2 regions of the Clavibacter sp. B3I6 genome follow, and region 1 is predicted to be linked to the other one. Evidence: predicted binding sites of a transcription regulator. Region 1 holds the regulator's gene; the other holds the start of a gene.
What was found. The regulator HspR, encoded in region 1, represses chaperone genes until heat shock. The targets are predictions, from matches to a motif close to AAGTTGAGTCNNNNNGACTCAACTT.

Region 1 (15,528 bases):
CGAGGCCGTAGGCGGGGTCGCCCTCCCCCGTCCACGCGTTCTCGAGGCCCAGCTCGACCGCCACGTCGCCGAAGAGCGAGCCGGCGGCGAACGGGCGGATGGAGACCTGGCCGGCGCTGACGTAGCCGTCCGCGAAGAGGAAGCGGGATCCCGACGCGCCCGCCGCCTCGATGGCGGCCGCGCCGTCCGCGATCGCCCGGTCGTACGCCGCGATGACCTCGGTCGCGCGGTCCGCGGTGCCCGTCGCCTTCGCGATGAGCTCGAGGTTGTCCTCGCTCTGCTGGATCTGCTGCGACGCGTCCGCCGACTCGATCTGCAGCACGGGCGCGATCGCCTTCAGCTGCTCGATGGCGTCCGCCGGCAGGTCGGTGGTGGCGACGATGAGGTCGGGCGCGAGCGACGCGACGGTCTCCACGCTCGGCTCGCCGCGCGTGCCGATGTCCGCCGGCTCGTTCGTGAGCGGCACGGCGGCCGACCAGGCGCTGTAGCCCGCGACGTCCGCGACGCCGACGGGCTCCACGCCCAGCGAGACGAGGTTCTCCACGACGTTCCACTCCGTGCCGACGACCTTCGTCGCGGGCCCCTCGAGCGTGACCTCCGCGCCGGTGCCGTCGGTGAGGGTGATCCCCGCGCCGCTGGGCGTGGACCCTTCGCCCGTGGACGCCTCCTCGGTGGTGCCGCACGCGGTCAGCGTGAGCGCTGCCGCGGCGGCGAGGGCGGTCATCGCCAGGGTTCGTCGTCTCGTGATCACGGGTGGAGCCTCTCGTTCCTGTGGTGGTGGCGGGCGACCGCGCGCGTGCGCAGGCTGCCCGTCGTCGGGTCCGCGTGGACCTCGACGGGGATGCCGTAGACCTCCGTGAGGAGATCGGGCGTGAGCACCTCGGCGGGGGTGCCGGTCTTGACGATCCGGCCGTCGTGCAGCAGCGCGACGGTGTCCGCGAGCGCCGCGGCCTGATCGAGGTCGTGCAGCACCACGCCGACGGCGATGCGTCCGTCGTCGGCGAGGTCGCGCACGAGGTCGAGGAGCTCGACCTGGTAGCGCAGGTCGAGGTAGGTGGTGGGCTCGTCGAGCAGGAGCACGCCGGTCTCCTGGGCGAGGCAGCTCGCGAGCCAGACCCGCTGGAGCTGGCCGCCGGAGAGCTGGTCGACGCCGCGGTCGGCGAGGGCGACGAGGCCCGTGAGGTCGAGGGCGCGGTCGACGGCGGCGCGGCCGTCGGGATCCGCTCCGCCGAAGCGGCCGCGGTGCGGGTAGCGGCCGAACTCGACGACGTCGCGGACGCTGAGGCCGCCGGGCGTCGGGCGGCCCTGCGTGAGGAGCGCGACGCGACGGGCGAAGCGGCGGAGGGAGAGGTCGAGGGCGTCGGTGCCGTCGGTCCCGGTCGCATCGGTACCCGTGCCCTCCTCCCGGAGGGTGAGCGATCCGGAGCGCGCGGCCTGCAGCCGGGCCATCGTCCGCAGCAGGGTCGACTTGCCGCTGCCGTTCGGGCCGACGAGGACGGTGACGCGGCCCGGCCGGAGCTCGAGGTCGGCGCCGTGGACGACCTCCGTGTCGCCGTACGCGACCGTGACGTCGCGCGCCGTCAGGGCGGTGGCGGCGGGACCCGCGGGGTCCGGGGCGGGGCTCGCCGGGGCGGGCGCCGCGGGCGTCGGATCCGTGTCCACGGCGCGCGCGATCGGCGAGGTCGGAGCGGGGGAGGTCACGGTAGGTGAGGTTAGCCTAACCTCATGTGCGCGGACAACCCGGGCCGCGACCTCCTGCGCGGGCGCCATGCGCGCCCCGGGCTCAGCCGCGCAGGTCCGCGAGTGCGTCCGCGATGTGCCCGCCCCACACCCGGTAGGTCTGCTGGTACCGGCTCTCCTCCGACTCCGGGCGCCACAGCGAGCGCGTGAGCGCCTCGGGGAACGGGACCGCCCGGGTGTTCGGGACGCCGTGGATCGCCTCCCGCGTGTGCCGGTTGAGCGCCTGCGCGTGGAGGCCCGCGGCGAGGCGCGCGGGTCGCGAGAGGCTGGCCGCGTTGTCGAGGGGCGGGATGTCGGCGACGAGGATCCAGGCGTCCCGCGGCAGGTGCGTGCGCAGCGCGTCGACCGCGCTCCGCATCTGCCGGCCCCACGCCCGGGTGGACGTGACGCGGAGCACGTCGGTGATCCCGGCGAGCAGCACGACCGCGTCCGCGCGGGTGAGGTCGCACTCGGCCCCCGCGATGACCGCGGGTGCCTCCCGGAGGCGCGAGCCCGGCAGGCGCGCGGTCGACCAGGCGACGCCGCGTCCGGTCTTCGTCGCGAGACGCCGCCCGAGGAAGGCGGGCAGGGCGATCTGGTGCGTCCGGACGCCGAGGCTGACCATGCCGTCCTCCCCGATCACGACGACGCGGTCGGGATCCGGGCCCTCGACGATCCCGCGGTCGGCGTCGTCCGGGTGGATGTCGCCGGACGCGTCCGACCGGCGGTAGAGGAACTCCCCCGCGCGGGCGGCGATGCGCGGGAAGGCCACGGCGGTGGCGAGGAACGGGGGGAGGCGGGGCATGGGGGTCCTGGGGGAGGAGGGCGGATCCACGGCGGTCGAGACCCGGGCACGGGTGGGCGACGCGTCCCGCGGTCCAGGGGATGGTCGAGCCTAGGCGCGCGCCCTGCTCGCCTGCCGGGGAGCGCCTCGGGGGGTCCGGCCTCGTGCCTCAGCGGACATCCGCATCCCCCAGCCGGTGCGCGCCGCGCAGCCAGCCCACGAGGTCGTCGGCGGCGGCGTCCGCGCCGCTCGGCAGCGGATCGGGGCTCGCCAGGGCGTGGCGGATGCCGCGGGGCGCGGATCCCAGCACGGCGTCGAGCAGCGCCGCGCCGCGGAGCCCGACCTCGCCGAGCAGCCCGACCTCGCGAGCGCTGAGGCCCACGGGCAGGTCGCCGTTGCCGAGGTCGGTGCCGTAGGCGATCCGGCCGCCGAGCGCGACGTACCGGCGCGCGTTGTCGAGGGCGGCGGCGAGGTCGTCGCCGTCGTGGATCGCGAGGGTGGAGGTCCACCGCACGTCACGCGCCGCCGACTCCCGCAGCGTCCGGTCGTCGAGGCGCTCGGTCCAGGGCACGTGCACGAGCACGTCGGCGCCCGCGCGGATCGCCCGGGCCGCCTGGCCCGCGCCCTCCGCGTGCACGGCCGCGCGCAGCCCGGCGGCGTGCGCGGCGTCGACGAGCGCCCCGAGCACGTCGTCCGCGAGGAGCGGGCCGCCGTCATGCAGCACGATCTTCACCGCGACGGACCCGGCCGCCCGGGCTGCCGCGACCAGTGCCGCCGCGTCCTCCGCGCACGCCACCTCCCGCACCGCGCCCGCCGGCGCCCAGGGCCGGTCCGAGGGGTAGCCGCCCACGGCGGTGTGGAACGGTCCCGCGAAGCGGACCTCCACGCCCGCCGGCGGGCGCGCCGCGATGCGCGCGATCCCCGCCGGGTCCCACCCCAGGTCCACCACCGCCGTGACGGCCGATCCCGCGAGCGCCCGGTGATCGACGAGCCCGAGGTGCACGTGCTGGTCCACCACGCCGTCGCTGAGGCTCAGGTCGAGCCGGCCGAGCACCGGATCCGCGGGGTCGGCGAGCGCGACGCGGCCGCCCGCGATCCGCACGGCCACCTCGCGCCGCACGCGGTCGAGCCGCAGCTCGCGCACGATCCAGGCGCCGTCCCGCGTCACCGCGTCGCCGCTCACCGGGTCAGGGGATCGGACAGCCCGAGCGACCACACGGCCACGCCGCCGAGCCCCCGCTGCTTCGCGAGCGCCACGCGCGCGTCGTACGAGCGCGCGTCCGACCACCACACGGTCGTGCCGTCGCGCAGGGTCGCGTGCCACTCCTGCTGGGGCACGCTCCACACGGCCTTCGCCCTCTGCGACGCGACCAGGTCGCGCGCGCCCTGGTCCGAGAGCTGGCGCCCCTCGCCCGTGCGCGGCCACGTGTAGCCGTACCCGGCGATCCCGAGCTGGATCCGCGCCGCCGGCACCGCCTTCCGCACGGGCTCCAGCGCGGCCTTCACCCACGGCATCCCGCCCACGGCCCCGGCGCCGGACCACGTGGGCCCGTGCTGGTCGTACGCCATGAGCACGACGTGGTCGGCGGCGCGGCCGAGCGCCGCCAGGTCGTAGCCGAGCGGACGGTAGTCGCCCGTGGTCGCCATGAGGCAGACGGAGACGCTGCGGGCGGGCCCGAGCGCCGCCTTCAGCCCGGACACGAGCCGCGTGAGGCCGGTCGGATGCGCGCCCGTGAGGCTCTCGAGGTCCACCGTGACGCCGTCCCAGCCGCGCGTCGCGACCTCGGCGGCGAGCTGCCGGACGACCCGGTCGACGTTGGCCGTCGAGCCGAGCAGCGCGTCGGAGATCCCGGGCGAGAAGTCGCCGAGGGCCTCGTCGTAGTTGCCGACCAGCAGCTCGACCCGCTCGCCGCGCGCGTGCGCCTGACGGAGGACCGCGATCGCCCTCGGCCGACGGGGTGCCGACGCCCCGGCCGTCGGGCGTGACGTTGACGCCGTCGACCACGACCGAGGTGAGCGCGGCGGCGCTCGCGTCGAGCCGGGAGACGGGCGTGGATCCGCCCTCCGCGTACCCGACGACCTCGAACGGCGTCGCCGCGGCGGCCGGGAGCGACCCGGCGGGCACGGCCAGCACGGCGGCCGCAGCCACGGCGAGCGAGGCGAGGCGGCGGCCGCGACGGCGGGCAGGACGGCGGGCGGAGCGCGGCGGGGTCATGGGCCGAGCGTAGGCCGCGCGGGCGTCCGCCCCCGCGCCGTCGGCCCGTCGGGGAGGCCCGGCGCCGCGGCGGCATGTGCAGGACGCGCGCCGGTGGATCCCCGGCACCCGTAGCGTCGTGCCCTCCCCCGCACCGCCCTCGCGCCCCCACCCGAGGCGTCCCGCCGTCCCCTCCGTCCGCCCCGCCCCGCCCGAGGTCCCATGCCGCACGCCCCGCGCCCGCGCCCGCCGGCCCCCGCCTCTCGCCGCCGCCCGTCGACGCCGCATCCCCGGACCCGAGCGGGCCGCCGACCGTGCTGAGCAGCCCCGACCGCGACGACGACCTCCTGCGCGAGCGCCTCCGTGCCCTGCACGACGCCTGGCCCGGCGATCCCGCCGACGACGACCCGCTGCACGCGTCCCGCGGCGCGACCGGGATCACGGCCGCCGACGGATCGCCCGCCCGGCGCTCCCGCTCCCGCCTCGGCTCCCTGCTCCGGTCGTCGTGCCGCGCGCTCCTCGCCCGCCTCGGTGCGAGCGCGACGGGGCTGCCGCTGCCGCGCGCCGACGCGGCCGGAGCCCGTCGGATGTCCGCCCAGGGCCGGACGCGCGGGTCCGCCGCCGAGGACCCACGGGATGCACAGGAAGGCCCGGATCCGCATCAGGACGGGCCGCTCACCCGCCCGTCACCCCCGGATCACCCGCCCCTCCTGCCCGATGTGTCCCCCTAAATGAGGACCGACGCCGTAGAGTCCTTCACAGCACGACGGGTTCCCCCCGATGCCGTCGTGCGCACTGGATACCCGACGAGCGCCCTGCCGCGTCCCCCCGCCCAGCTGGGCAGCTCATCAGATCCCTCCGCGCGTCGACCCGAACGACCGCGGCAGAACAGGAGCCCGGCGCGCGCCGTACCCGCGAGCGCGCCGGGCTCTCCCCATCTCCCGGCCCGGCCGCACGGCTCCCGGCCCGGCCGCACGGTTCCCGGCCCGACCGGCGCATGCGGGCGCGCCGCCCGTCCCGACCGCCCCTCCGACCGGCCAGGATGGGGGGACGGCACGAGGGGGATCCATGCGCACGACCGTCTACACGAGCACGGCCACACGGCACCTGACCGACGACGACCTCGCGGAGCTGCTCCGCCAGTGCGCGCGGAACAACGAGCGCACGGGCCTCACGGGCCTCCTGCTGCACCGCGACGGGCGCTTCATGCAGGTGCTCGAGGGCCCCGACGACGCGGTCGAGGCGGTGTTCGCGACCATCGCCGCGGATCCGCGCCACACCGACGTGCGCCAGCTGCTCGACGAGCAGATCGCCACCCGCCGGTTCCCGGCCTGGAGCATGGGCTTCCGCTCCGTGGACGACGCGACCGTCCGCGACCTCGACGGCTACGACGACTTCCTCGACCGGCCGGCCTCCGCCGCCGCGCGCCCCGACGCCCCGTCCCGCGCTCGCTGGCTCCTGGAGTGGTTCCGCACGCACCCGGCGTGAGGCACGGGGCTCGGGGGCTCGACAGCGAGCCGCCGCGCGTGCGACCATATCGACATTCGTTGCAACGATGATCGATAGGACGCGACCATGACCCCCACCCCGCTCGCCGGCACCGGCTCCTCCGCGCGGGCCATGCGCGGGATCCTGCGGGCCGCCCTCGTGGTCGCCGTGCTCGTGCTGCTGGCGGTCGCCGCGGCGGCCGTCGCGAGCGCGGTCGAGACCGTGCGGACCGGGGTGGTGCACACGTCCCTCGAGATGCGCGGATCCCTCCCCGCCGAGGCCGACGCCGGCCCCGCCGACCTCCGCTCGGGCGCCTACCGCACGGCCGAGGTCGCGGTGGGCGAGCTGTCGGGCGGCATCGTCGCGATGCACGTGGTGCGGATCGCGCTCGACGCGTCGGTCGGCATCGCGCTCGCGGGGACCGTCGCGATCCTCGCCCGTCGGCTGCTCCGCCCGGATCCGCTCGCCCGGCGCCTCAGCCTCGTGGTCACGCTCGCGGGCGGCACGGTGATGGTCGCGGCCCTGCTGTCGCTCGGGGCGCGCACGGCGGTCGCCTGGCTGGTCGGCGGCGAGCTGAACGACCCGGCCGCGGGGCTCGAGGGGTTCTGGCCGACGGTCGCGGAGGTCGACCTCTCCACCATCGCGCTCGGGTTCGCCCTCATGATCGTGGGCCTCGTCGTCGAGCACGGCGAGCGCCTCCAGCGCGACACCCGCGGCCTCGTCTGATGGCGGCCGACGACGACGCCCCCACCGGCGTGCACTGCCGCCTCGACGAGCTGCTGGCGGCGCGCGGCATGACGCTCGCGCGGCTCGCCGCGATCGTGGGCGTCAGCCCGGTGAACCTGTCCGTCCTCAAGAACGACCGGGCCCGGGCGATCCGCTACTCCACCCTCGTCGCGGTCTGCCGCGCGCTCGAGTGCGAGATCGGCGACCTGCTGGTGCTGGATCCGCCGACGGCGTGACGATCCGGTGCGGCCGGGAGCGCGCGACGGGCCTCAGCCCCGCAGCGCCGCCAGCGCCTTCGCGACGCGGCGGGCGCGCGTCTCGTCGGTCCTCGCCTCGCCGATCGGATCCACGAGGGCGCGCTGCCGGCTGGAGGAGAGCGCGCCGAACGCCTCCGCGAGGGCGGGCTCCGCGGCGATCGCGGCCGCCACCTCCTCGGGGAGGACGGCCTCGCACGGGGCCGTGTCGAGCTCGATGGTCACCTCCACCTCCACCTCGTCGTCGGCGGCGATGCCCGACGCGGCGCGGTGGGCGGCGCTGAGCGGCAGCAGCTGCTGACCGCCCATGGTGCCGACGGTCGTGCGGTAGACGTAGCCCGCGACGGTCACCACGACGGCCGGCCGCTTCCCGGCACCCAGCTCGTCGAGCGCCTCCGCGGGGACGGGCAGCCCGGTGGCGTTGACGCGGGCCTGGAGGACGCGGGTGCGGAAGGTGGGCATGGCGGCTCCTCGATGCGCGGCCGCCGGCACGGGTCGCCCGCGGTCGATGCGAGGCTAGGCCCGCGGATCCGGCTTCGTCGAGACGGCGACCGTGAACTTCGCGTTCCGGCCCGCCTCGCGCGTGGGGCCCACGATCCGCGTCAGCTGGGGCCGGTAGCCGAGCGGGCTGTTGTAGACGGTCCAGAGCTCGCCGCCCGGGCGGAGCATGCGCGCGGCGGCGGCGAACAGGCGCGGCGCGAGCCCGGCGTGCACGGTCGCGCCCGTGTGGAAGGGCGGGTTGAGCAGCACGAGGTCGACGGATGCGTCGGGCACGGAGGATCCGGCGTCGTCGCGCACCACGGTCACCCGCCCCTCGAGGCCGTTCGCGGCCACGGTCGCGCGGGCCGAGTCGACGGCCGCCCAGGACTGGTCGGTCGCGACGACGCGGAGGTCCGGCCGCGCGAGCGCGACGGCTGCGGCGAGGACGCCCGTGCCGCAGCCGAGGTCCACGGCGCTGCGGGCGTCGGCGGGCAGGTCGGCCAGGAACGACAGCAGGAAGCGCGTGCCGATGTCGATGCGGGCCCCGGCGAAGGCGGCGCCGTGCGCGCGCACCTCCAGGCCGAGGTCGGGGTGCGACTCGCGGCGCGGGTAGGCGTCGGACGCCGGGGCCTCCCCGGACGGGCGCACCGGCCCGCGCGCGACGAGCACGCGCGACTTCTGCCGGGCGAGCGTCGCGTGGACGTCCGCGAAGCGGCGACGGAGCACCTCGGTCATGGCGGGCGTCATGTGCTTGACGCGACCGCCGGCGAGCACGGTGACGTCGGCGGCGGCGGCCGCGGCGACCACGCCGGCCCACTCGTCGAGGGCGTCGAGGCTGCGCGGCAGGCGCGCGAGCACGACGCGGGCGCCGTGCGGGAGGGCGTCGTCGAGCCGGTGGTGCGCGATCTGGGCGGTCTCGCCCAGCAGCGCGGCGTTGAGGTCGAGCGCGGTCTCGGAGGCGAGTGCGTCCTGGTGCACGCGGAGGCGGATCGGATCCCCCGCCCCGGCGCGACGCAGCGCGGCGGCCGCGCCCAGCGCGAGCGCGCCGTAGGAGTCGCCGATCACGACCAGCTCCTCGGGCCGCACGGGATGGCCGGCGTCGGCGGCGGACGCCAGCAGCGCCACCAGCTCGTCGAGCAGCAGGCGGTCGGCGGCGTCGGCCGCGAAGAGGTTGTCGGCCTCGACGTCGGGCCGGCGGCGGAGCGCGCCCAGGTCGAGGAGGTCGTCGGCGGCGGATGCCGGGGTCGGGGCGTCGCTCACCGTGCGCCGCGCCCGCCGGCGTCCCGTCCGCCGGCGCCGGTGCCGGCGCCCGCGCCGGCGTCGCGGCCGTCGGAGAGGCTGAGCGCCGCCCGGTACAGCACGACGTCGGTCTGCCGGGAGGGGCGCACGCCCGCGCGCAGCGACACGACGTCGCCGTCGCCGCGGGCCGCGAAGACGCGGCGGCCGGGGCGGGAGAGCAGCTCGTCGGCGAGCGCCGACTCGAGCTGGCGGACGCGTCCGCGGAGCTCGGTCACCTGGTTCTCGAGCTCGAGGATCCGGGCGATCCCCTCCAGGCTCACGCCCTCCGCGCCCAGCCGGGCGACCTCCCGCAGCTGCACGATGTCGCGCATCGAGTAGCGGCGGGAGCGCCCGGCCGTGCGGGTGGGCGACACGAGCCCGAGGCGGTCGTACTGCCGGAGCGTCTGCGGGTGCATGCCCGACAGCTCGGCCGCCATGGAGATCACGAAGACGGGGGCGTCCTCGTCCATCGTGTCGCGGGCGTCCACGTCAGCCCCTGGCCCGATCGATGAGCGCCGACCGGGGGTCCTCGGCGGGGCCCGAGCTGGCGAACGCGTCGAGCGCCACGCGCTGCGCGTCCGTGAGGCGGGACGGCACCGCGACCTCGATGCGCGCGAGCAGGTCGCCCGTGCCCTTCGGGGTCGTGACGCCGCGGCCCTTGACGCGGAGCACCTTGCCGCTCGACGTGCCGGGCGCGACCTTCAGCCGCACCGGGTCGCCGCCGAGCGTGGGCACCTCGATGGTCGCGCCGAGCGCGGCCTCGGGGAACGTCACGGGCACGTTGACCCGGAGGTTCAGCCCGTCGCGCTCGAACACGGGGTGCGGTCGCACGTGCACGGTGAGGATGATGTCCCCCGCCGCGCCGCCGTCGCCCGACGGCTCGCCCTTGCCGGCGAGGCGGATCTTCTGCCCGTCGGAGACGCCCGCCGGCACGCGCACCGTGAGGGGGCGGCCGTCGGAGTCCTGCAGGCGCACGACGTCGCCCTGCACGGCGGTGAGGAAGTCGACCGTGGTCGACGCGGTGACGTCGCGGCCCTTGGTGGGCGCGCCGTACCCGCGGTAGCCGCCGGTCGACTGGCCGAAGCCGCCGTTGCCGAACATGCCGCCGAGGATGTCCTCGAACCCGCCCTGGCTGTACTGGGGCTGGCCGGATCCGAACCCGGCGCGACGCCCGCGGCCGCCGGCCTGCTGGCCGAACATGCCGCCGAAGACGTCCTCGAAGCCGCCCGCCTGCCCGCCGCCGGCCCCGGGTGCCGTGAAGCGCGCCCCGGATCCCATGGCGCGGACCTGGTCGTACTCCTTGCGCTGCTCCTTGTCGGCGAGGACGGCGTGCGCCTCGCTGATCTCCTTGAAGCGCTCCTCCGCCGACGGATCGGGGTTGCTGTCCGGGTGGTACTGCCGGGCGAGCTTGCGGTAGGCCTTCTTGAGGTCGGCCTCCGAGACGTCCTTGGACACTCCGAGGACCTTGTAGAAGTCCTTGTCGAACCAGTCCTGGCTGGCCATCAGACGCCTCCCTTCTTCTTCTCGTGGTGGGGGCCGCACGGCCCGATCCGGGCGCCCGCGCGTGCGGACGCCCGGACCGGGGTGGGTGCAGCCGGATGGATGCTGCGGATGATGGCGCTACTCCGGCTTGTCGACGACGACCTTCGCGGCCCGCAGCAGCGTCTGGCCGATGTAGTAGCCACTCTCGACGACGTCCGCCACGGTGTCCACCTGGACCTCGGGGTTCGGCTTCTGGAAGATCGCCTCGTGCACCTGCGGGTCGAAGGCGTCGCCGACGGCGCCCACCTTGACCAGCCCGATGCGCTCCACGTTCGTCCGCAGCTTGGCGACGATCGCGGTGAGCGGTCCGCCCTCCGCCAGGTCGCCGTGCTTCTCGGCGCGGTCGAGGTCGTCGAGCACCGGGAGGATGCCCTTGACCACGTCGCCGACCGCGCGCTGGCGCTCGATCTCGCGGTTGGCCTCGGTGCGCTTGCGGTAGTTGGCGTACTCCGCGGTGACGCGCTTCAGGTCCGCGAGGTGCTCGGAGTCGCCCTCGACGGGCTCGTTCCGGGTCTGCTCGATGAGGTCCTGGAGCTCCTCGTCCATGGGGTCGGTCGTCTCGACGTCGGGGCCCTCGGCCTCGACGAACGCGCCGTCCTCGCCCGGGACCGAGGCCGCGTCGGCCGCGGAGGCCGCCGTGGCGTCAGGCCCGGCCGGGGACGCGGGCGCCGACTGCTCGGCGCCCTCGTCCTCGGGCGTCGTGCCCTCGCCGTTCGCGGTGTCCTCGGTCATCGGTCCGTCTTCTTGTCCTGGTCGTCCTCGTCCACGACCTCGGCGTCGACGATGTCCTCGTCGTCCTTCTTCGCCTCGGGCGCGCCCTCGGACGCCTCACCGGCGGCCTGCTCCTGCTGGCCCTGCGCGTAGATGGCCTCGCCGAGCTTGGTCTGGCTCGCGGAGAGCTTGTCGAACGCGGTCTTCACGGCGGTCTCGTCGTCTCCGGCGAGGGCGCTCTTCAGGCCGTCGACGTCGCCCTGGACCTCGGACTTGACGTCCTCGGGGAGCTTGTCGTCGTTCTCCTTGATGAGCTTGTCGATCGAGTAGGCGAGCTGCTCCGCGCTGTTGCGGACCTCGGCCTGCTCGCGGCGCGTCTTGTCCTCCGCCGCGTGCTCCTCGGCCTCGCGGACCATGCGCTCGATGTCCTCCTTGCCGAGCGAGGATCCGCCCGTGATGGTCATCGACTGCTCCTTGCCGGTGCCCTTGTCCTTGGCGGACACGTGCACGATGCCGTTGGCGTCGATGTCGAAGGTGACCTCGACCTGCGGGATCCCGCGGGGCGCCGGCGCGATGCCGGTGAGCTCGAAGGTGCCGAGGTTCTTGTTGTCGCGGGTGAACTCGCGCTCGCCCTGGAAGACCTGGATCGCGACGGACGGCTGGTTGTCGTCGGCCGTGGTGAAGGTCTCGCTGCGCTTGGTCGGGATGGCCGTGTTGCGCTCGATGAGCTTGGTCATGATGCCGCCCTTGGTCTCGATGCCGAGGCTCAGGGGGGTGACGTCGATGAGGAGGACGTCCTTGCGCTCGCCCTTCAGCACGCCGGCCTGGAGCGCGGCGCCGACGGCGACGACCTCGTCCGGGTTGACGCCCTTGTTGGGCTCCTTGCCGCCCGTGAGCTTCTTGACGAGCTCGACGACGGCGGGCATGCGGGTGGATCCGCCGACGAGGACCACGTGGGCCACGTCGCCGACCGAGACGCCGGCCTCGCGGATGACGTCCTCGAAGGGCTTGCGGGTGCGCTCGAGCAGGTCGTTCGTGAGCTCCTCGAACTTGGCGCGGGTGAGCGTCTCGTCGAGGTTGGCCGGGCCGTTCTCCGTGAGGGAGAGGTAGGGCAGCTGGATGCTCGTGCTGGTGGAGGAGCTAAGCTCCTTCTTCGCCTGCTCCGCGGCCTCCTTGAGGCGCTGCTTGGCGATCTTGTCGTTCGAGACGTCGACGCCCGTCGACTCCTTGAAGCGCTTGACGAGGTGGTCGACGACGCGCTGGTCCCAGTCGTCGCCGCCGAGGCGGTTGTCGCCCGCGGTGGAGCGGACCTGGATGGTGCTGAAGTCGTCGTCCTTGCCCACCTCGAGGAGGGAGACGTCGAACGTGCCGCCGCCGAGGTCGAAGACGAGGATGAGCTCGTCCTCCTTGCCCCGGTCGAGGCCGTAGGCGAGCGCCGCCGCGGTGGGCTCGTTGATGATGCGGAGCACGTTGAGGCCCGCGATCTCGCCGGCCTCCTTCGTGGCCTGGCGCTCGGCGTCGTTGAAGTACGCGGGGACGGTGATGACCGCGTCGGTCACCGTGTCGCCCAGGTACTGCTCGGCGTCGCGCTTGAGCTTGCCGAGGATGCGGGCCGACAGCTCCTGCGACGTGTACTTCTTCTGGTCGATGCCGACGGTCCAGTCGGTGCCCATGTGGCGCTTGACCGACGAGATGGTGCGGTCGACGTTGGTGACGTTCTGGCGCTTGGCGGTCTCGCCGACCAGCACCTCGCCGTCCTTGGTGAACGCGACGACGGACGGCGTGGTGCGCGCGCCCTCGGCGTTGGCGATGACGGTGGGCTCTCCGCCCTCCAGGACCGAGACCACCGAGTTGGTGGTACCCAGGTCGATTCCTACTGCACGAGCCATGGGGTGTTCTCCTTCTCTGACGCGATCCCGGATCACGGGAGCGCTTCGTGGGTGACGCGGTGGGGGCCGCGGAGTCTGTCTCGCGGTGCCGCTTCGATCAGCGGCGTGCTACTTGAGCCGCGATGACTCAACTCTACTCGCGCGTCGCGGAGCGTCAAGTCGTGGGGCTCGGAGTTGAGCGATGTCGGCTCAACTCCCAGGATCGCGGCGTCCGGCACCACTGGGATCCGCCCGCGCGGACCACTGGGCGTGACCCGCGCGGGGGCCCGGGGATCCGAGACGGGGGCTACTGGTCCACCGGGATCGGTACTGAGCCCCTTATGACCGGGTGATCTGCTGATTAGCGTTGCCCGAGCAGGTCGGGGGGCCTGCTCCGCTCCGTCCTGGGGCGGCGACGGCACGGGGGTGGTCAGGGTGGGACGAGCGCGCGCGCACGACGCGTCCGGCGCTCCCGTCGCGCCCGCGGGCCGCGCGCCGAGCCGTCGGCGCGGGATCCGCCGACTGGCGGCCGTGCTCGCCAGCACCATCGCCGCGACGCTCCTCGTGAGCCTCCCCGCCGAGCCGGTCGAGGCCGCCACGCAGCTGCTCGCGGAGTCGTTCTCCGGCACGAGCGTCCCGGACGCCGCCTGGCGACCGCTCAACGACGCCTGCCTCACCCGCGCCACCGCCGCGCCCGCGTCGGGCCAGTCGGCCCTCGGCGTGTGCGCGACCCGCGTCAACGCCCCCGTCGCGACGACGACGCCCGGGTTCCTCCAGCTCACGGACAACGCCGCCAACCGCCGCGGCGGCGTCGTCTACAACACGCCGATCCCGGCCAACGGCGGCCTCGACATCCGGTTCGACCAGTACCAGTACGGCCCGCTGACCTCCGGGGCCGACGGCATCGGCTTCTTCCTCACCGACGGCGCCCAGTCGCTGACGTCGGTGGGCGCCCCGGGCGGGTCGCTCGGCTACGCCCAGAGCACCACGGCCGACGGGGTGAGCGGCGGCTACCTGGGCGTCGGGCTCGACGCGTTCGGGAACTTCTCCAACCCCACGGACGGCCGCGGCACGGGCTGCGTCGCCCCGACGGGAGGACCCGGCCAGCGCGCCAACGCGGTCGTGCTGCGGGGGCCCGGCCAGGGCCGCACGGGCTACTGCTACCTCGCCGGCCGCAGCCTCAGCACGCTGACGAAGACCCTGCGCAGCTCCGTCGCCGCGGGCACGCTGGCCGGTCAGACGGCGGCGCCCGCGGCGACGGCCGGCCGGTCCATCCGCATCACGGTCTCGCCCGCGCGGTTCCCCGTCGTCACCGTCTACCAGAGCGAGGGCGTGGGCGCGGCGCTCACGGAAGTGCTCACGTACACGATGACCACGCCTGCTCCGCAGACCGTGAAGCTCGGCTTCGTCGCGTCCACGGGCGGCTCCACCGACGCGCACCTCATCCGGAACGTCTCCGTGTCCTCCGTCGACGACCTCTCCGCGCTGAACCTGGTGAAGCAGGTGGACCGCACCACGCCGCAGCCGGCCGCGTACGCGGAGGGGTCGGACATCCCGTACCAGTTCGTCCTCACCAACACGGGTGCGGTGGCGCTCTCCGGGATCACCGTCACGGACCCGCTCGTGCCCCAGGTGACCTGCGATCCGCTGCTCCTCGGCCTGCTGGTCGTCGGCGGATCCGTGACGTGCCGGGGCGTGCACCGGGTCACGCCGGCGGAGGCGGTGGCCGGGTCGGTCCTCCTCAACACGGCGTACGCGGAGGGCACCAACACGCTGGTGCTCCCCCGCATCCGCAGCAACACCAGCTCCGTCTCCGTGCCCCTCGTGGCGCCCGCGCCCGCGCTGACGCTCGCCAAGACCGGGTCGCTCGCGGACGCCGACGGGAACGGCAAGGCGGACGTGGGCGAGCGCGTCGCCTACTCGTTCACGGCGCGCAACACCGGCAACGTGACGCTGACGCAGGTGGGCGTCGCGGATCCGCGCGTCACGGGGATCACGCCGACCGCCGTCACGCTCGCGCCCGGCGCCTCCCAGGTCTTCACCTCGGCCCCCTACACGGTGACGCAGGCCGACGTGGAGGCGGGGACCACCCTCGTGAACACGGCCACGGCCACCGGGCGGACGCTGGCGGGCGTCGCGGCGCCGACGGCCTCGTCCACCGCGACCATCGCCGTCAACCACGGTCCCGCGGTCACCGTCACGAAGGACGCCGTGCTCACCGGGGGCGCGACCGTCGGTGCGACGGTCGACTACGCGTTCCGCATCACCAACAGCGGCAACGTCCCGCTCACCGGCGTGACGCTGTCCGACCCGCTCGTCGGCCTCTCGACGATCACGTACGGGACCTGGCCGGGCGCGACCGGGGCGCTGCCCGTCGGCGGATCCGTGACCGCGACCGCCCGGTACGTGGTGCGGCAGGCGGACATCGATGCGGGCGCCGTCGCCAACACCGCCACGGCGAGGGGCACGAGCCCGGCCGGGATC
Region 2 (15,528 bases), 190 kb from region 1:
TGCCCGACGGCATCGGCGCCTCCGAGGCGCGGCCCATCGGATCCGTCGTGAAGCTCTACGTGCTGGGCGCCCTGGTGCGGGCGGTCGAGGAGGGGCGCGTCGGCTGGGACGACCCGCTCACGGTGACCGACGACGTGCGCAGCCTCCCCTCCGGCGAGCTACAGGACGCCCCGACCGGCACCGTGGTCCCCGTGCGCGAGGCCGCCGGGAAGATGATCTCGATCAGCGACAACACGGCCACCGACATGCTCATCGCCGCGGTCGGGCGGGAGCGCGTCGAGGCGGCGCTCGCGGACCTCGGCCACGCGGATCCGCCGCGCAACGTGCCGCTGATGACGACGCGCGACCTGTTCCGCGTCGGGTGGCAGGACGACGGCGCCCTGCGCGAGCGGTGGGCCGACGCCGACGCGGCCGAGCGCCGCGCGCTCCTCGACGCGCTGCCCCGCGGCGTGGTCGACCTGCCCGCGACCGCGGTGACGGACGTGGCCTGGACCTCCGGCGCCGACTGGTTCGCGACGCCCGACGACGTCGCCCGCGCGCACCTGCGCCTCGCGGAGCTGGCGGCGACGCCGGCCGGGGAGCCCGTGCGCGGGATCCTCGCGGCGAACCCGGGCCTGCCCGAGCCGGAGCGCTTCGACCACGTGGCGTTCAAGGGCGGCAGCTCGGTGGGCACGTTCGCGCTCGCGTACCTCGTGGAGGACGGCGACGACGCGTGGACCGTGGTCGTGCAGGCCGCGGCGCGCGAGGCGTCCGGGCTCGAGCGGCCGTCGGCGTACGCGCGCCTCGCGGCCGACGCGGCGGCCCTGCTGGCGGGATCCGGCCGTGGTTGACTCCGTACGCGGCGGGGGCCGCGCGAGGGGAGCACGATGACGGACGAGCACGCATCCGAGGAGTCGGCGGTGGCCGCGGAGATCCTGGAGGCGTCGCTGGAGACCGGGCCGCGGCGGCCGGTCCGGCGGGCGGTGCGCGCGATCGGCGCCCTCGCGCTGGCGGTGGTCGGCGCCGGGGACGCGGACGACCTCGCCCCGGAGTCGGACCTCGTCGTCCGGCGCCTGGACACGGGACGCGAGGTGCTGCGGACCAACGCCGGAGGCCTGACGGACGCGGACCTCCTGCTGCAGCGCGTGCGCCTCGACCTCGAGACCCGGAGCGTGCGCGACTTCGTGGCCGACTGGCGGCTGATGGACGCCGACCCGGACGCGGGCCGGGGCACCGGCACGGGGGCGACCGGTGCGTGAGCGCGCGGGCGTCCGGCCCGCCCGCGTCCCCTCGGCCCCGTCCTGCCTCGCCCGCGTGCGCCTCGCGCTCGTCACGGCGCTGCTCGCGGTTCTGGCCGTGGTCGCGATCCCGCTCGGGCCCGCCGCACCCGCGCATGCCGACGTCGACGACTTCGCCTTCCGGTCCTTCGACGCCGTCTACCGGCTGTCGACCGACGCGGACGGGCGCTCCGTCCTCCGCACCACGGAGACGCTCGTGGCCGAGTTCCCCGACCGGGACCAGAACCGCGGGATCCGCCGCGAGCTCGTCGCGAGCTACGACGGGCACCCCACCGGGTTGCGCGTGCTCTCCGTGACGGATGAGGCCGGGGATCCGCGCGCCTACGAGTCCGACTCGGACGACGGCGCCCTCGTCCTCACCGTCGCCGACGACGGGTTCGTGCGCGGCGAGCAGACCTACGTCATCGACTACGAGCAGCACGACGTGACCCGGGCCTACGCCGACACGGGCGCCGAGGAGCTCTACTGGGACGTCAACGGCCTCGGCTGGGCGCAGCCGTTCGCGCGCGTCTCCGCGACCGTGGAGATCGCGCCGGACCTCCTCCCCCGGCTCACGGGCGACGCCGACGCGGCCTCCGGTCCCGCGGGCGCGGACGGGCCCGCGGAGATCACCCGCACCCAGGAGGGCTTCCGGGCGTCCGCGGCCGACCTCGGCCCCCGCGAGGGCCTCACCCTCTCGATCGGGTTCGAGCCGGGCACGTTCACGCCGCGCGACTCCTCGTTCCTCGCGGCGCCGTGGCCGTCGCTCTCGCTCGCGGGCGCCCTGCTCGCGCTGGCCGCCGCCGCGGGCGCGCTCGTCCTGCGCCGTCGCCGCCTCCGGGACGCGCCCGGACGCGGCACCATCGTCGCCGAGTACGACCCGCCGGAGGGCGTCGGCCTGCTCGTCGCGTCGGTGGTCTCCGGGAACGCCGCGCGCGCCACGACGGCGCTCCTGCTCGACCTCGCGGTGCGCGGCGCGGTGCGGATCCTCGAGCGCGACGCCGGCCGGAAGCCGTCCTTCGCGCTGGAGCTGGTGGATCCGTCGCGCGTCACCGACCCCGACGAGCGCCGCTTCGTCGCCGCGGTCTTCGGCGACGGCGCGGGGGCCGGTGCGACCACGGACCTGAAGCGCGCGGACGCGAAGATCACCACGCGGATCCAGAAGCTGATGGCGTCGGTCCGGAAGCGCACCGTGACGGACGGCCTGCGGAAGCCGATCCCGGTGCGCCCGATCGTGCTGCTGCTCGTCGCCGCGTCGCTCGGCATGGCCGCCGCGCTCGCGTTCGCGGTGCTCGCGCTGGTCGGCGCCTACGGCGGGCTCGTCGTCGTCGCGTTCCTCGTGGCCGGCGTGGTCGGGCTGACCGTGACGATCGTCGCGGTCGCACGGCACCCGCTCACCGAGCGGGGCGTCGCGCTGCGCGACCACCTGGCGGGCCTCCGCGAGTTCATCCGGCTGGCCGAGGCCGACCGCATCCGCATGCTGCAGTCGCCGGAGGGCGCCGAGCGCCGCGACCTGCCGCGCGACGACCGCGACGTGCTCCGCCTCACCGAGGAGCTGCTGCCGTACGCGGCCATGTTCGGCCAGGAGCGCGCGTGGGGCGACGAGCTGGGCCGCCGCTACGAGCACGAGCGGAGCCGGCCGGGCTGGTACGCCGGCCAGGCGCCGTTCGCGCCCGCGGCGTTCGCCAGCAGCCTCGGCTCGGTGTCGTCGAGCATGCACGGCGCGTACTCCGGGTCGAGCTCGAGCGGCGGATCCACGGGAGGGACGACCTCCGGCGGCGGCGGCGGAGGAGGCGGGGGCGGCGGCGTCTGACCGGGTCGCGGGCCGGTCTGCGCGGGTCGCGGGCGAGCCGGGCTGCGCGGGTCGCGGGCGAGCAGGGCTGCGCGGGTCGCGGGCGGGCCGCGTCAGCCGTCGACCGGCCGCGTCCAGTAGGCGTAGCGCGACACGCTGACGAAGCCGAGGTCCGCGTACAGCGCGCGGGCGCCCGCGTTCCGCTCGACCACCTGCAGCCAGAGCGCGGCGGTCCCCCGGTCCCGCCCGGCGTCGACCGCGGCCGCCATGGCCGCGCGGGACAGGCCGCGCCGCCGGGCCTCGGGCCGGGTCGCGACCGCGAACAGGCCGCCCCAGCCGTCGACGAGGGCGAGCCGGGCGGTCGCGAGGACGCGGGGCGCGGATCCGTCGGCGGCGACCCGCTCGCGGACCGCCGCGTACACGGCGGGGCCGCGGGTGAGGATCCGGCGCGCGACGTCCAGCTCCGCGGGGCCGCCGCGGCCGTCGACGCTCCACCACGCGTCGAGCCAGGCGTCGTCGGGCGCGTCCGCGACCGTGACCGCGAGCGCGGGATCCGCGGGCCGCGCGTCCCCCAGCCGGCCCGCGACCGCGTCCGCGCCGGCCACCTGCGCGAGCGTCCGCGCCTCCTCGACGTAGCCGCGCGCCGCCAGCCGGGCCAAGAGGTCGGCGGGCTCCGACGCGGGCGACACCTGCACGCACGCGGGGATCCCGTGGGCGCGCGCGAAGGCCTCGGCCGCGTCGAGCGCGGCGTCGGGGTCCGCGACCGGCCCCGCGGGCAGCACCGAGTTGGCGCGCATCGTCACGCCCCCGGCGGCGCGGAGGACCCAGCCGCCGTGCCGCTCCCGGTGCTCGGCGGGCCAGCCGCGGTCGGCCAGGTCGTCGAGCAGCGCGGCCGCGGCGCGCGCGTCGAGGCCGCGCACGGCGGCGGCGGAGGCGGCCGCTCCGGGCTCCCCGGCGGTCACGCGAGCGGTCCGGCGTCCGCCTCGCCCCGCGACACGTCGTCGTCCGCGTCCGCCGCCCGCAGCACGCGCAGGGCGTTGCCGCCCGCGAGCGCTCGCAGGTCGCCGTCGGACCAGCCGCGATCCGCGAGCGCCGCGAGGAGCGCCGGGTAGCGGGACACGTCCTCGAGGCCGTCGGGCGTGCGGTCGACGCCGTCGTAGTCGCCGCCGAGGCCCACGTGGCGGGGGCCGGCGACCTCGCGGATCCGCTCCACGTGGCGCACGACGTCGGCGAGCGTCGCGCGAGGCCGCTCGCCGGGGCGACGCGCGGCGACGGCCTGCACGCCCTCATGGTCGCGCGGGTCCACGCCCTCCGCGATCGCGCGCATCAGCGTCTCGTCGTGCCACTCCGCCACGGCGGGCGACACGAACTGCGGCACGAACGTCGCCATGCAGACGCCGTCGTTCCCGGGCAGCGACTGCAGCACGTCGTCGGGCACGTTGCGCGGCACGTCGCACTCCGCGCGCGCCCCCGAGTGGCTGAACAGCACCGGCCGGCGGGCGATCCGCAGCGCGTGCCGCATCACGTCGGCCGACACGTGCGAGAGGTCGACGAGCATGCCGATCCGCTCCATCTCGGCCACGACCCGCTCGCCGGCGGCGCTCAAGCCGTGGTGCACGGGCGCGTCGGTGGCCGAGTCGGCCCAGGCGACGTTCGCGTTGTGCGTGAGCGTCATGTAGCGGACCCCGAGCGCGCGCAGGATGCGGAGCGCGCCGAGGGAGCCGCCGATCGAGTGGCCGCCCTCCATGCCGAGCAGCGACGCGATGCGGCCGGACGCGACGGCGCGGTCGACGTCGTCGGCGGTGACGGCGAGCGCGAGCCGGTCGGGGTGCGCGGCGACGAGGCGCCGCACCACGTCGATCTGCTCGATGGTCGAGCGCACCGGGTCGACGCCCGGCAGGTCGGGCACCCACACCGACCAGAACTGCGCCGCGACCCGGCCGCGCACGAGACGCGGCAGGTCGGTGTGGAGGCCCGGCACGGCGTCCTCGACGGCGAGGCGCGCGAGCACGGCGTCGGACACGGAGGCGCTCGGCCCGCCCTCCCGCACCGCGCGCTCGCGGAGCGCCCACGCGAGGTCGTCGTGCCCGTCGACGACGCCCTGGCCGTCCAGGATCCGGTCGACCCGCTGGGCGGTCGTCGGATGCGCGGGCGCCAGGGCGTCGTCGCTCGTCACGGGCGGATCAGCGCCCGGTGCCGTCGACCGCGAGCGGCTCGATGGCGGCGAGCTCCTCGTCGGTCAGCGCCGGGGCGCCGGCCGCGGCCACGTTCTGCTCCAGCTGCTCGACGCTCGAGGCGCCGATGAGCGCGCTCGTGATCCCCGGGTGCCGCAGCACCCACGACAGCGCGAGCTGCGCGAGCGTCTGCCCGCGCCCCTCGGCGACGGCCTGCAGGCCGCGCGCGCGCTCGAGGTACGTCCCCGAGACGGCGGACTCGTCGAGGAAGCCGCTGGTGGCGGCGCGCGAGTCGGCGGGGATGGATCCGGACAGGTAGCGGTCGGTGAGCAGCCCCTGCGCGAGCGGCGAGAAGACGATGCAGCCGGATCCGGCCTCCTCCAGCACGGGCAGCAGCCCGCCCTCGACGTGCCGGTTGAACATGGAGTAGCTCGGCTGGTGGATCGTCAGCGGCACCTTGTGCTCGGCGAGCGCCTGGACCGCGCGCTCCGTCTGCTCGGGCGAGTAGTTGCTGATGCCGGCGTAGAGCGCCTTGCCCTGCTGCACCGCGGTCGCGAGCGCGCCCATGGTCTCCTCGATGGGCGTCTCGGGGTCGGGGCGGTGCGAGTAGAAGACGTCGACGTACTCGAGGCCCATGCGGCTGAGGCTCTGGTCGAGGGACGCGAGCATGGACTTGCGGGATCCCCACTCTCCGTAGGGGCCCTCCCACATGTGGTAGCCGGCCTTGGAGGAGATGACGATCTCGTCGCGGTACGGGCGGAGGTCCTCGGCGAGGATCCGGCCGAACGCGGTCTCGGCGCTGCCGGGGGGCGGGCCGTAGTTGTTGGCGAGGTCGAAGTGGGTGATGCCGAGGTCGAAGGCGCGGCGCACGATGGCGCGCTGGGTGTCGATCGGGCGGGCGGTGCCGAAGTTGTGCCAGAGACCGAGCGAGAGCTCGGGGAGCTTGAGGCCGCTGCGGCCGGAGCGGCGGTACGGCATGGACGAGTAGCGATCGGGGTGAGCGACGTAGGTCATGTGCCGAGCGTACCGAGGGGTGGCGCCCGCCCCGGCGGCGCGGGTCCTGCCACGGCCGCGCCGCCTCCGCGAGCCCCTAGGCGCGGCGGGCGGGAGGGCATTCACTGGAGGGGTGCACACGATCCACTACGCCGACGGGCGGTACCTGACGGGCGACGAGGTGGCGGCCGCGGTCGTCGACTACGCGGAGGCGCTGGCCCGCGAGGGCACCGCCGCCGCGACCGTCGTGATCCCCGTGCGCGACGACGACGGGGCGATCCGGCGCGTGGAGCTCCTCATCGGACCGGCGAGCCAGATCGTGATCGAGGCCGGCGACCCCTCCGACGACGAGCTGCTGGATCCCGAGCTCGTCGAGCGGATCCGCGAGGCCACCGTGCGCGCCCGCTATCAGCAGGCCGGCACGCGCGTCTCGGAGGACCACCAGGACGGCGCATCCGTCCCCGGGCTCGAGGACCTCGACCGCTAGCTCCCGCGCCGCGCCGCGCCGGTGCGCTGGCCCGGCGTCCTGCGGCACGGGAGGATGGTCCCGCACCCCGACCGCGCCTGAACCAGGAGCAGCATGCCCGACACCGTCGTCCCCTCCGCCCTCCTCCACCTCCGCGCCTCCGGCGTCTCGCTCGTGCTCGACCTCACCGGGGGCCGCCTGCCGGCCGTCGTGCACTGGGGCGCCGACCTCGGCGAGACGACCGCGGCGGACCTCGAGACGATGGCGCTCGCCGCCGTCGAGCCGATCGTGCCCAACGTGGCCGACGACCCCATCCGCCTCGCGATCCTCCCCGAGGCGCACACCTCATGGCTCGGCAAGCCCGGCGTCGAGGGCCACCGCGCCGGTGCCGACTGGTCGCCGCTGTTCCGCGTGACCTCCGCCGCCGTCGGCGGATCCCCCGTGCCCGAGAGCGCGGACGGCCGCCCCGGGTCCGCCACCGTCGGCCCGGCGCTCGTGCGCGTGGACGCGGTCGACGACGTCGCCGGGCTCGGCCTCGCCCTCGACGTGGAGCTGCTGCCGTCCGGGCTCGTCCGCGCACGCGCGGAGATCACGAACCTCCGCGGCGACGTGTACGACGTCCAGGCGCTCAACGTGGCCCTGCCGATCCCGCCCGAGGCGCGGGAGATCCTCGACTTCGCCGGCCGCTGGGGCATGGAGCGCCAGCCGCAGCGCGGGACGCTCCGGGTGGGGATCCACGAGCGCGAGGGCCGCCGCGGACGCACCGGCCCGGACGCGGCGACGGTCCTCTCCGTCGGCGTGCCCGGCTTCGGCTTCCGCCACGGCGACGTGTGGGGCGCGCACGTCGCGTTCAGCGGGCACCATCGCCACTACGCGGAGCGCCTGTCGAACGGCCGCCAGGTGCTGGGCGGCGGCGAGCTGCTGCTGCCCGGCGAGGTCCGCCTGCGCGAGGGCGAGTCGTACCGGGGCCCCTGGGTCTACGCGGCCTACGGGCACGGCCTCGACGACCAGGCGGCCCGCTTCCACCGCTTCCTCCGGGCCCGCGACGTGCACCCGCGCCGCGACCGGCCCGTCACGCTCAACGTGTGGGAGGCCGTGTACTTCGACCACGACCTCGCCCGCCTCACCGACCTCGCCGAGCGCGCGGCGGCGCTGGGCGTGGAGCGCTACGTGCTCGACGACGGCTGGTTCCGCCACCGCCGGGACGACACCGCGGGCCTCGGCGACTGGCACGTCGACGAGGGCGTCTGGCCGGACGGGCTCGACCCGATCATCGACCGCGTCCGCGCGCTCGGCATGGAGTTCGGCCTGTGGTTCGAGCCGGAGATGGTCAACGAGGACTCCGACCTCGCGCGCGAGCACCCCGAGTGGATCATGGCCACCGGCGGCCGCGTCCCGGGCACGCACCGCAAGCAGCAGGTCCTCGACCTCGCGATCCCGGAGGCGTACGCGCACATCCTGGAGCGGATGACGGCGATCCTCACCGAGTACGACATCGCCTACGTGAAGTGGGACCACAACCGCGACCTCGTCGACGCGGGCGTCTCGCCGCGCGGCGAGGCGGGCGTGCACCGGCAGACCCTCGCGGCGTACCGCCTCATGGACGAGCTGAAGGCGCGCTTCCCCGGCCTCGAGATCGAGGCGTGCGCCTCGGGGGGCGCCCGCGTCGACCTGGGCGTGCTCGAGCGCACCGACCGCGTGTGGGTCTCCGACTGCATCGACCCGCTCGAGCGCCAGACGATGAACCGCTGGACGATGCAGCTGCTGCCGCCGGAGCTGATGGGCTCGCACATCGCGTCGGGCGTCAACCACACGACGGGCCGCGCGCACACCCTCGCGTTCCGCGCGGGCACGTCCCTCTTCGCGCACTTCGGCATCGAGTGGGACCTCACACAGGCCACCCCGGAGGAGGAGCGCGACCTCGCCGAGTGGATCGCCCTCTACAAGCAGGAGCGCGCCCTGATGCACACGGGCACGGTCGTCCGCGCCGACGGCTCCGACCCGAGCCTGAACGTCTACGGATCCGTGGCCGAGGACGCCTCCCGGGCGCTGTTCTTCCTCGCGACGGTGGGCCGCTCCGACGTGTCCCCGCGCGGCCGGTTCCTCCTGCCGGGCCTCGACCCGGAGCGCCGCTACCGCGTGGAGCCCGTGCGCGTCGGCACGCCCGACCACGGCTTCACGCCCCCCGCGTGGTGGGACGGCGTCGAGCTCACCGGCCGTGCGCTGGCGGTCTCGGGGCTGCACACCCCGGCGATGTGGCCCGAGACGATCGCGCTCCTGCGGGTGACGGCGGTCTGATCCGCGGCCGCAGCCGCGTCGACGTCCGCGTACGCCGACGGCCCGCCGCGCGCTCCCCGAGGGGGACGCGCGGCGGGCCGCATCGGGTGGATCAGAGGACGGGCGCCGCGTCCTCCGGCTCGTCGTCCCAGGCGCGCGCGACCGTGAGGCTCTCGCCGTCGGGCGCGAGGTCGACCCGCACGGCGTCGCCGTCGCGCACGTCGCCCGCGAGGAGCTCGCGGGCCAGGCGGTCGTCGATCTCGCGCTGCATGAGGCGGCGCAGGGGACGGGCGCCGTACAGCGGGTCGTGGCCGCGCTCGGCGAGCCAGCGGCGCGCGTCGGGCGTGACGCCGAGCGTCAGCCGGCGGTCCGCGAGCCGCGCGCCGAGCCGGTCGATGTAGAGCTCCACGATCTGCCCGAGGTCCTCCATCGACAGCGTCTGGAACACGACGATGTCGTCGAGCCGGTTCACGAACTCCGGCTTGAAGGTCTGGCGCACGAGCTGCTGCACGGCCTGCTCGCGGCTCTCGCGCGGCAGCGACGCGTCGCTCACGAACTGCGAGCCGAGGTTGCTGGTGAGCACGAGGATCACGTTGCGGAAGTCGACCGTGCGGCCCTGGCCGTCGGTGAGGCGGCCGTCGTCGAGCACCTGCAGGAGCACGTCGAACACCTCGGGGTGGGCCTTCTCGACCTCGTCGAGCAGCACCACCGAGTACGGGCGCCGCCGCACGGCCTCGGTGAGCTGGCCGCCCTGCTCGTAGCCGACGTACCCGGGAGGGGCGCCGACCAGGCGCGAGACGGAGAACTTCTCCCCGTACTCGCTCATGTCGATGCGGATCATCGCCTTCTCGTCGTCGAACAGGAACTCCGCCAGCGCCTTCGCGAGCTCCGTCTTGCCGACGCCCGTGGGGCCGAGGAAGAGGAAGGACCCGGTGGGCCGGTCGGGGTCCGAGATGCCGGCGCGCGTGCGGCGCACCGCGTCGGCGACGCTCCGCACCGCCTGCTTCTGGCCGATGAGGCGCTTGCCGAGCTCCTGCTCGAGGTGCAGCAGCTTCTCGGTCTCGCCCTGCAGCAGCCGGCCGACGGGGATCCCCGTCCACGCGGCCACCACCGCGGCGATGTCCTCGCCCGTGACCTGCTCGTTGACGAGGCGCTCCGAGGCGTCCGGCACCGACTCCGCGGCCTCCGCCTGCGCGACCTCGCGCTCGATCACCGGGATCTCGCCGTAGAGCAGGCGCGAAGCCTTCTCCAGGTCGCCCTCGCGCTGGGCCCGCTCCGCGCGGATCCGCAGCTCGTTGAGCTCGTCCTTCAGCTTGCCGACGCGATTGACGCTCGCGCGCTCCGCCTCCCACCGGCGCTGCAGGCCGCCGAGGGCCTCCTCGCGCACGGCGATGTCCTCGCGCAGCTTCTCCAGCCGCGCCTTCGACGCCTCGTCCTTCTCGCGCTTGAGGGCGAGCTCCTCGAGGCGCATGCGGTCGACCGCGCGGCGCAGCTCGTCGATCTCGACGGGCGACGAGTCGATCTCCATCCGCAGCCGCGACGCGGCCTCGTCGATGAGGTCGATGGCCTTGTCGGGCAGCTGGCGGGCGGGGATGTAGCGGTTCGAGAGCGACGCGGCCGCGACGAGCGCCGCGTCCGTGATGGGCACCTGGTGGTGCGCCTCGTACCGGCCCTTGAGCCCGCGGAGGATCGCGACGGTGTCCTCGACGGAGGGCTCGCCGACGTAGACCTGCTGGAAGCGGCGCTCGAGCGCGGCGTCCTTCTCGATGTACTGGCGGTACTCGTCGAGCGTGGTGGCGCCGATGAGCCGCAGCTCGCCGCGCGCGAGCATGGGCTTCAGCATGTTGGACGCCGCGACGGACCCCTCGCCGCCGCCCGCGCCCATGAGCGTGTGCAGCTCGTCGACGAACGTGATGACCTCGCCGTCGGCGTCGTCGATCTCCTTCAGCACCGCCTTGAGGCGCTCCTCGAACTCGCCGCGGTACTTCGCGCCCGCGACGAGCGCGGCGAGGTCGAGCGAGACGAGCTGCTTGCCCTTGAGGGAGTCGGCCACGTCGCCCGCGACGATGCGCTGGGCGAGGCCCTCCACCACGGCGGTCTTGCCGACGCCGGGCTCGCCGATGAGCACCGGGTTGTTCTTGGTGCGCCGCGTGAGCACCTGGCTGATGCGCCGGATCTCCGCGTCGCGTCCGATGACCGGGTCGAGCTTGCCGCTCTTCGCGATCTCGGTCAGGTTCACCCCGTACTGCTCGAGCGCGGTCTTCGCGTTCTCGTCGGTGGCGGGTGCGCCCTGCATGTTGGCCAATGCGTTCCCTTCGGTCGTACTTGAGTCGTGCTGGCTCAAGTTTACTGCCTGGTGCGGCTCGGCGCTAGCCGGCCGTGGTCGACTCATGCCGCGTCAGGTCGGACGCGAGCGCATGCTCGAATCGAGCCGGGGTGCATGACCGCTTGGCGATACACCCTGCTGAAGCTTCAAATCCGTGTAAATGAGCCCCACAAGGAGGGGCTTGAGAAGACGAATACGGACCCGTACTATTAAGCACCGTGGCCACAAAAAGCGAAGCCATATCTCTCATTTATTGCCACCTGGAGGCACCCTTTGACACTCTCTGTGGCATGGATTCGCACAGTGGGCGATGTTTCCGAACTAGTTTTTGCTTCTGACAGTCGACTAAGTGGCAACGGAATGAGGTGGGACAGCTGCCCGAAGCTGATGCCTCTTTCGCGATCCGATTGCATGATTAGCTTTGCAGGAGACACTGCGTATGCGTATCCACTAATGTTGCAGATGATCAATGGCATCAATTACTTTCCGCCTTCACGGGACCGCCACACCGACATTTCTGTCGCTCGACATGTGGCTATCGACGTTTTTAATGCCATGCGGGCTAAAATTGCCAATCATTATCTGGGCAAGAATGGGCCCGGGGATCCCGAGGTGCAATTCATTTTTGGGGGCTACTCATCCCGCTCTCAGGATTTCAAGATCTGGACTTTGCATTACGACGCCCATATAGACCATTTCACCTTTCGTCCCGCCAGGAGCTGGAAAGGGCAAGAGCGGAGCCGAAGCAGTCGGTCGACGAAGGTAATCTCCTGGATTGGAGATGCGCCGGCCGTCGAAGAAGCGAAGCAGCTGCTGGTTAATAAGTTGCGAAGCGCAGAAAAATTGACAAACGGCGGATTCGACATGGAACCATTTGAGGTCCTTCGCGACATCATACGTAGTAAAAATCATGAAAGTGTGGGAGGCGCTCCGCAGCTCGCCAAGGTCTATAGATCCTCGCAGACTCAGCAGTTCGCCATCAAGTGGCCAGACTCCGAAGGCAGCTATTACGCTGCCGGGCGAGAGGAAATGCCATATGAGCACTTCGCTTTACCGTCTCTTGATCCAGACACTCCTAGAGTGCACTCGCGGACTGCCCGTCATAGAGATATGTCCGCACAGCTAGAAGCTCTCGATGACGGATCGCTATGAAGTAGTGGGGCTTAGGGCGAAGTTTAGAACCCGCCGAACCCGCATGTCGGCCGTACGGGAGGGGTGAGGCTAGGGACGCGTTCTACCCCAAGGGCGATAAAGCGCGCGACTTGTAACGCTCTGCACGCAAAGATTGTCAATCGGCGACCCGATCCTTCAATAGGTTGGCGGAGCTGTGAACCGCGATCTCGACGTCCTCCGTCACCATCCCGGCGTTCGCCATCGCGCCCGCCATGGTGCCGGCGGCCATCGCGACCGGCACGTTGGCGGATCCGCTCGACGCGTTGCCCGCGATGAGGAGACCGGGGACGCTCGTCTGGCCGGTCGGATCCGCCGTCACGAACGGACCCCACGGGGTGTCCTCCGTCGCCGCGCCGAGCGCGCGGGCGAACCCGTCGCGCGGGGAGACGCCCGGCATGGCGAAGAGCGAGTCGAGCGGGAGGATCCGCCCGTCGGCGAGCTCGACGCCCTCGAGCGCGCCCCGCTCGCCGAGCACGCGCGTCACGGGCGACTCCTCGACGCGGATCCCGCGAGCGTCGATCCCGGCGCGCGTCGCGGCGTCGATCTCCAGCGGCCGCCCGGACGCGGTGCCGCCCGCGACGAGGAACGTGATGTCGGGCGACCACTGGCGCAGCATCTGCACGTGGTGGAGGCTGCCGGGTCCGGTGGCCAGCACGCCGATGCGGCGGTCGCGCACCTCGTAGCCGTCGCAGTACGGGCAGACGACGACGCCCGCGCCCCAGTGCGCGGCGAGGCCGGGGACCTCGGGGAGGACGTCGGCGAGGCCGGTCGCGAGGATCACGCGGCGGGCGTGGACCTCGACGCCGCCGTCGAGCGCGACGCGGAAGCGCGGGCCGGCCGATGCGTCGACCGCCTCGACCGCCTCGACCGCCTCCACCCGCCCGTCGACCACGACGCCGCCGTAGCCCTCGATCTCCCGGCGCCCCTCGGCGACGAGCTGCCGCGGAGGCTTGCCGTCGTGGCCGAGCACGCCGTGCATGTGCGCGGCGACCGCGTTGCGCGGCTGGCCGGCGTCGACCACGAGCACGCTCCGGCGGGCGCGCGCCAGCATGAGCGCCGCGCTCGATCCCGCCACGCCTCCGCCGACGACGACGGCGTCCCACTCGTTCCGACCTGCGATGCCCTGTGCGATGTCCATGCCTCGAGCCTCGCGGGTCCCGTCGTCTCGCGCACGGCTCCTTGCGGGAACGGCAAGGCCGATCGGCCGGGGACGCGGAAGGGGCGCGGAGCCGCAGCTCCACGCCCCTCACGTGCCGCTCACGGGGATCAGCCCGCGGCGACCGCCATCTCGTTCGGCGTGACCTCGAGCGTGGTGCTCGAGAGCACGTCGCCCGTCGCGAGGTCGACCGCGTGGATCTCCTTCGTGGCCGGCTCCGTGACGTAGCCGATGCCGTCCGCGACCACGATCGCGGGGTGCGGGTCCTGCCACTCGACGGGGCTCTCCCACGCGTCGACGACGGGGAACGCGTCGGTGAGCTCGCCGGTGGCCGGGTCGAGCACGTGGATCGCGCCGTCCGAGGCGAGGATGTAGGCCTTGTCGTCCGGGCCGCGCGCGACGTCGCGGAACGTGTAGCCGACGCCCTCGGGCAGGTCGACGACGCGGAGGGCCTTCGCCTCGGTGTCGATCAGCGTCACGGCGTTCAGCAGGTAGCCCTCGGCGTCCGGGTCGGTCTTGTAGTCGCCGACGACGATGGGGCTGGTCTCGCTGACGTAGGCGTTGCCCATGCGGCCGTACGGCTGGTCGGGCGCCTGGAGCTTCGTGAACCCGCCGTCCGTGTACAGGATCGCGCCGTCCTCGCAGCCGAAGACGACGGCCTCGCCGGATGCGGTGCCCTCGCCGTGCACGCCGGGGCACTGGTCCGTCTGCGCGATGACCGCGCCGGACGCGTCCCGCGCCTCGACGCCGTTCCGGCCGTCCGCGTTCCCGACGGTCGTGAGGAAGGTGCCGTCCTCGAGCACGATCGAGACGCCGTGGTGCGCCTCGACGCCCGCGATGGTCTCCGTCTCGGGCAGGCCGTCGGCGGAGGCGAGCGCGGCGGTGTCGAAGACCGTCGTGTCGCTCGTGCCGTCGGCGTAGAGGATCGTCTTGCCCGCGTGGCGGACGACGTGGCCGGGGGTGTCGGCCTCGAAGACCGTGTCAGTCAGCTCGGCCTCGTCGGCGCTGCCGGCCGCGGTGTCGAGCACCTGGAAGCCGTCGCTCATCGTGACCATCACGCGACGGTCGTCGCCGGCCGGGTTGAGGCGGGTGAACTCCTCGGAGTCGAAGTCCGAGACGGTCTCGAGGGACTGACCGTCGAGGACGAGGATGCCGCCCTCGTACGAGACGGCGACGCGGGCGCCGGCTGCCTCGCCGGATCCGGCCGATGCCTCGGAGGACGTGGCGCCCTCGGGTGCGGGGGTGGAGCAGGCCGCGAGCGTCGCGGCGAGCCCCAGGGTGACGGCGGCGATGCCGGTCCGTCGGAGACGTGGGGTGCGCATGGTGTTCCTTCTCTGTGTGGGTGGATCGCCGGCGCTCACGGGGAGAGACCGGTGGCGATGCGCTGCGTGTTGACGCGCATCATGGCGAGGTAGTCGGGGGCGTCGCCCTCGGGGCCCGTGAGGGACTCCGTGAACAGCTCGACCACCTCCACGCGGATGTCGGCCTCGCTCGCCAGCGCCTGCACGAGGCGGTCGGGCGAGGAGGATTCCGCGAAGATCGTGGGGACGCCGGTCTCCTCGACCGCCGACACGAGGTCGGCGAGGTCGCTGGCGGAGGGCGCGGCGAGGGTGGTGCCGCCGGGGATCACGGCGCCGACGACCTCGAAGCCGAAGCGGTCGGCGAGGTACCCGAAGACGTGGTGGTTGGTGACGAGGGCGCGGCGCTCGGCGGGGATCGCGCCGAACGCGGCGGTCATCTCCGCGTCGAGGGCCTCGAGGTCGGCGCGGTACCCGGCCGTGTGGGCGGCGACGGCGTCGGGATCCACGCCGTCGATCCCCGTGAGCGCCGGCTCGAGCGCGTCGACGACGTCGACCATGCGCGCGGGATCCGTCCAGAAGTGCGAGTCCGGCATGCCCTCCGCGTCGCCCTCGGC

Region 2: QFZ62_RS09310 (ATP-dependent Clp protease ATP-binding subunit) is a predicted target of HspR. The motif match lies at 11,281-11,305, and genes of this name have one in related genera.

What each region holds. Positions count from the first base shown of each region.
Region 1 is NZ_JAUSYL010000001.1:2,140,555-2,156,082, forward strand. It holds gene QFZ62_RS10235 (iron-siderophore ABC transporter substrate-binding protein) at 1-724, opposite strand, end outside; gene QFZ62_RS10240 (ABC transporter ATP-binding protein) at 748-1,701, opposite strand; gene QFZ62_RS10245 (hypothetical protein) at 1,784-2,524, opposite strand; gene QFZ62_RS10250 (hydrolase) at 2,673-3,686, opposite strand; gene QFZ62_RS10255 (glycosyl hydrolase family 18 protein) at 3,683-4,690, opposite strand; gene QFZ62_RS10260 (hypothetical protein) at 5,012-5,428, shown strand; gene QFZ62_RS10265 (BLUF domain-containing protein) at 5,766-6,185, shown strand; gene QFZ62_RS10270 (hypothetical protein) at 6,273-6,911, shown strand; gene QFZ62_RS10275 (helix-turn-helix transcriptional regulator) at 6,911-7,147, shown strand; gene QFZ62_RS10280 (YdeI/OmpD-associated family protein) at 7,181-7,627, opposite strand; gene QFZ62_RS10285 (class I SAM-dependent methyltransferase) at 7,682-8,905, opposite strand; gene QFZ62_RS10290 (heat shock protein transcriptional repressor HspR) at 8,902-9,393, opposite strand; gene QFZ62_RS10295 (DnaJ C-terminal domain-containing protein) at 9,413-10,426, opposite strand; gene QFZ62_RS10300 (nucleotide exchange factor GrpE) at 10,544-11,197, opposite strand; gene dnaK (molecular chaperone DnaK) at 11,194-13,065, opposite strand; gene QFZ62_RS10310 (Ig-like domain-containing protein) at 13,576-15,528, shown strand, end outside.
Region 2 is NZ_JAUSYL010000001.1:1,948,908-1,964,435, forward strand. It holds gene QFZ62_RS09270 (serine hydrolase) at 1-830, shown strand, start outside; gene QFZ62_RS09275 (hypothetical protein) at 867-1,238, shown strand; gene QFZ62_RS09280 (DUF2207 domain-containing protein) at 1,294-3,069, shown strand; gene QFZ62_RS09285 (GNAT family N-acetyltransferase) at 3,162-4,010, opposite strand; gene QFZ62_RS09290 (dipeptidase) at 4,007-5,224, opposite strand; gene mgrA (L-glyceraldehyde 3-phosphate reductase) at 5,232-6,236, opposite strand; gene QFZ62_RS09300 (hypothetical protein) at 6,349-6,702, shown strand; gene QFZ62_RS09305 (alpha-galactosidase) at 6,796-8,979, shown strand; gene QFZ62_RS09310 (ATP-dependent Clp protease ATP-binding subunit) at 9,071-11,263, opposite strand; gene QFZ62_RS09315 (hypothetical protein) at 11,738-12,436, shown strand; gene QFZ62_RS09320 (NAD(P)/FAD-dependent oxidoreductase) at 12,573-13,595, opposite strand; gene aztD (zinc metallochaperone AztD) at 13,724-14,935, opposite strand; gene aztC (zinc ABC transporter substrate-binding protein AztC) at 14,971-15,528, opposite strand, start outside.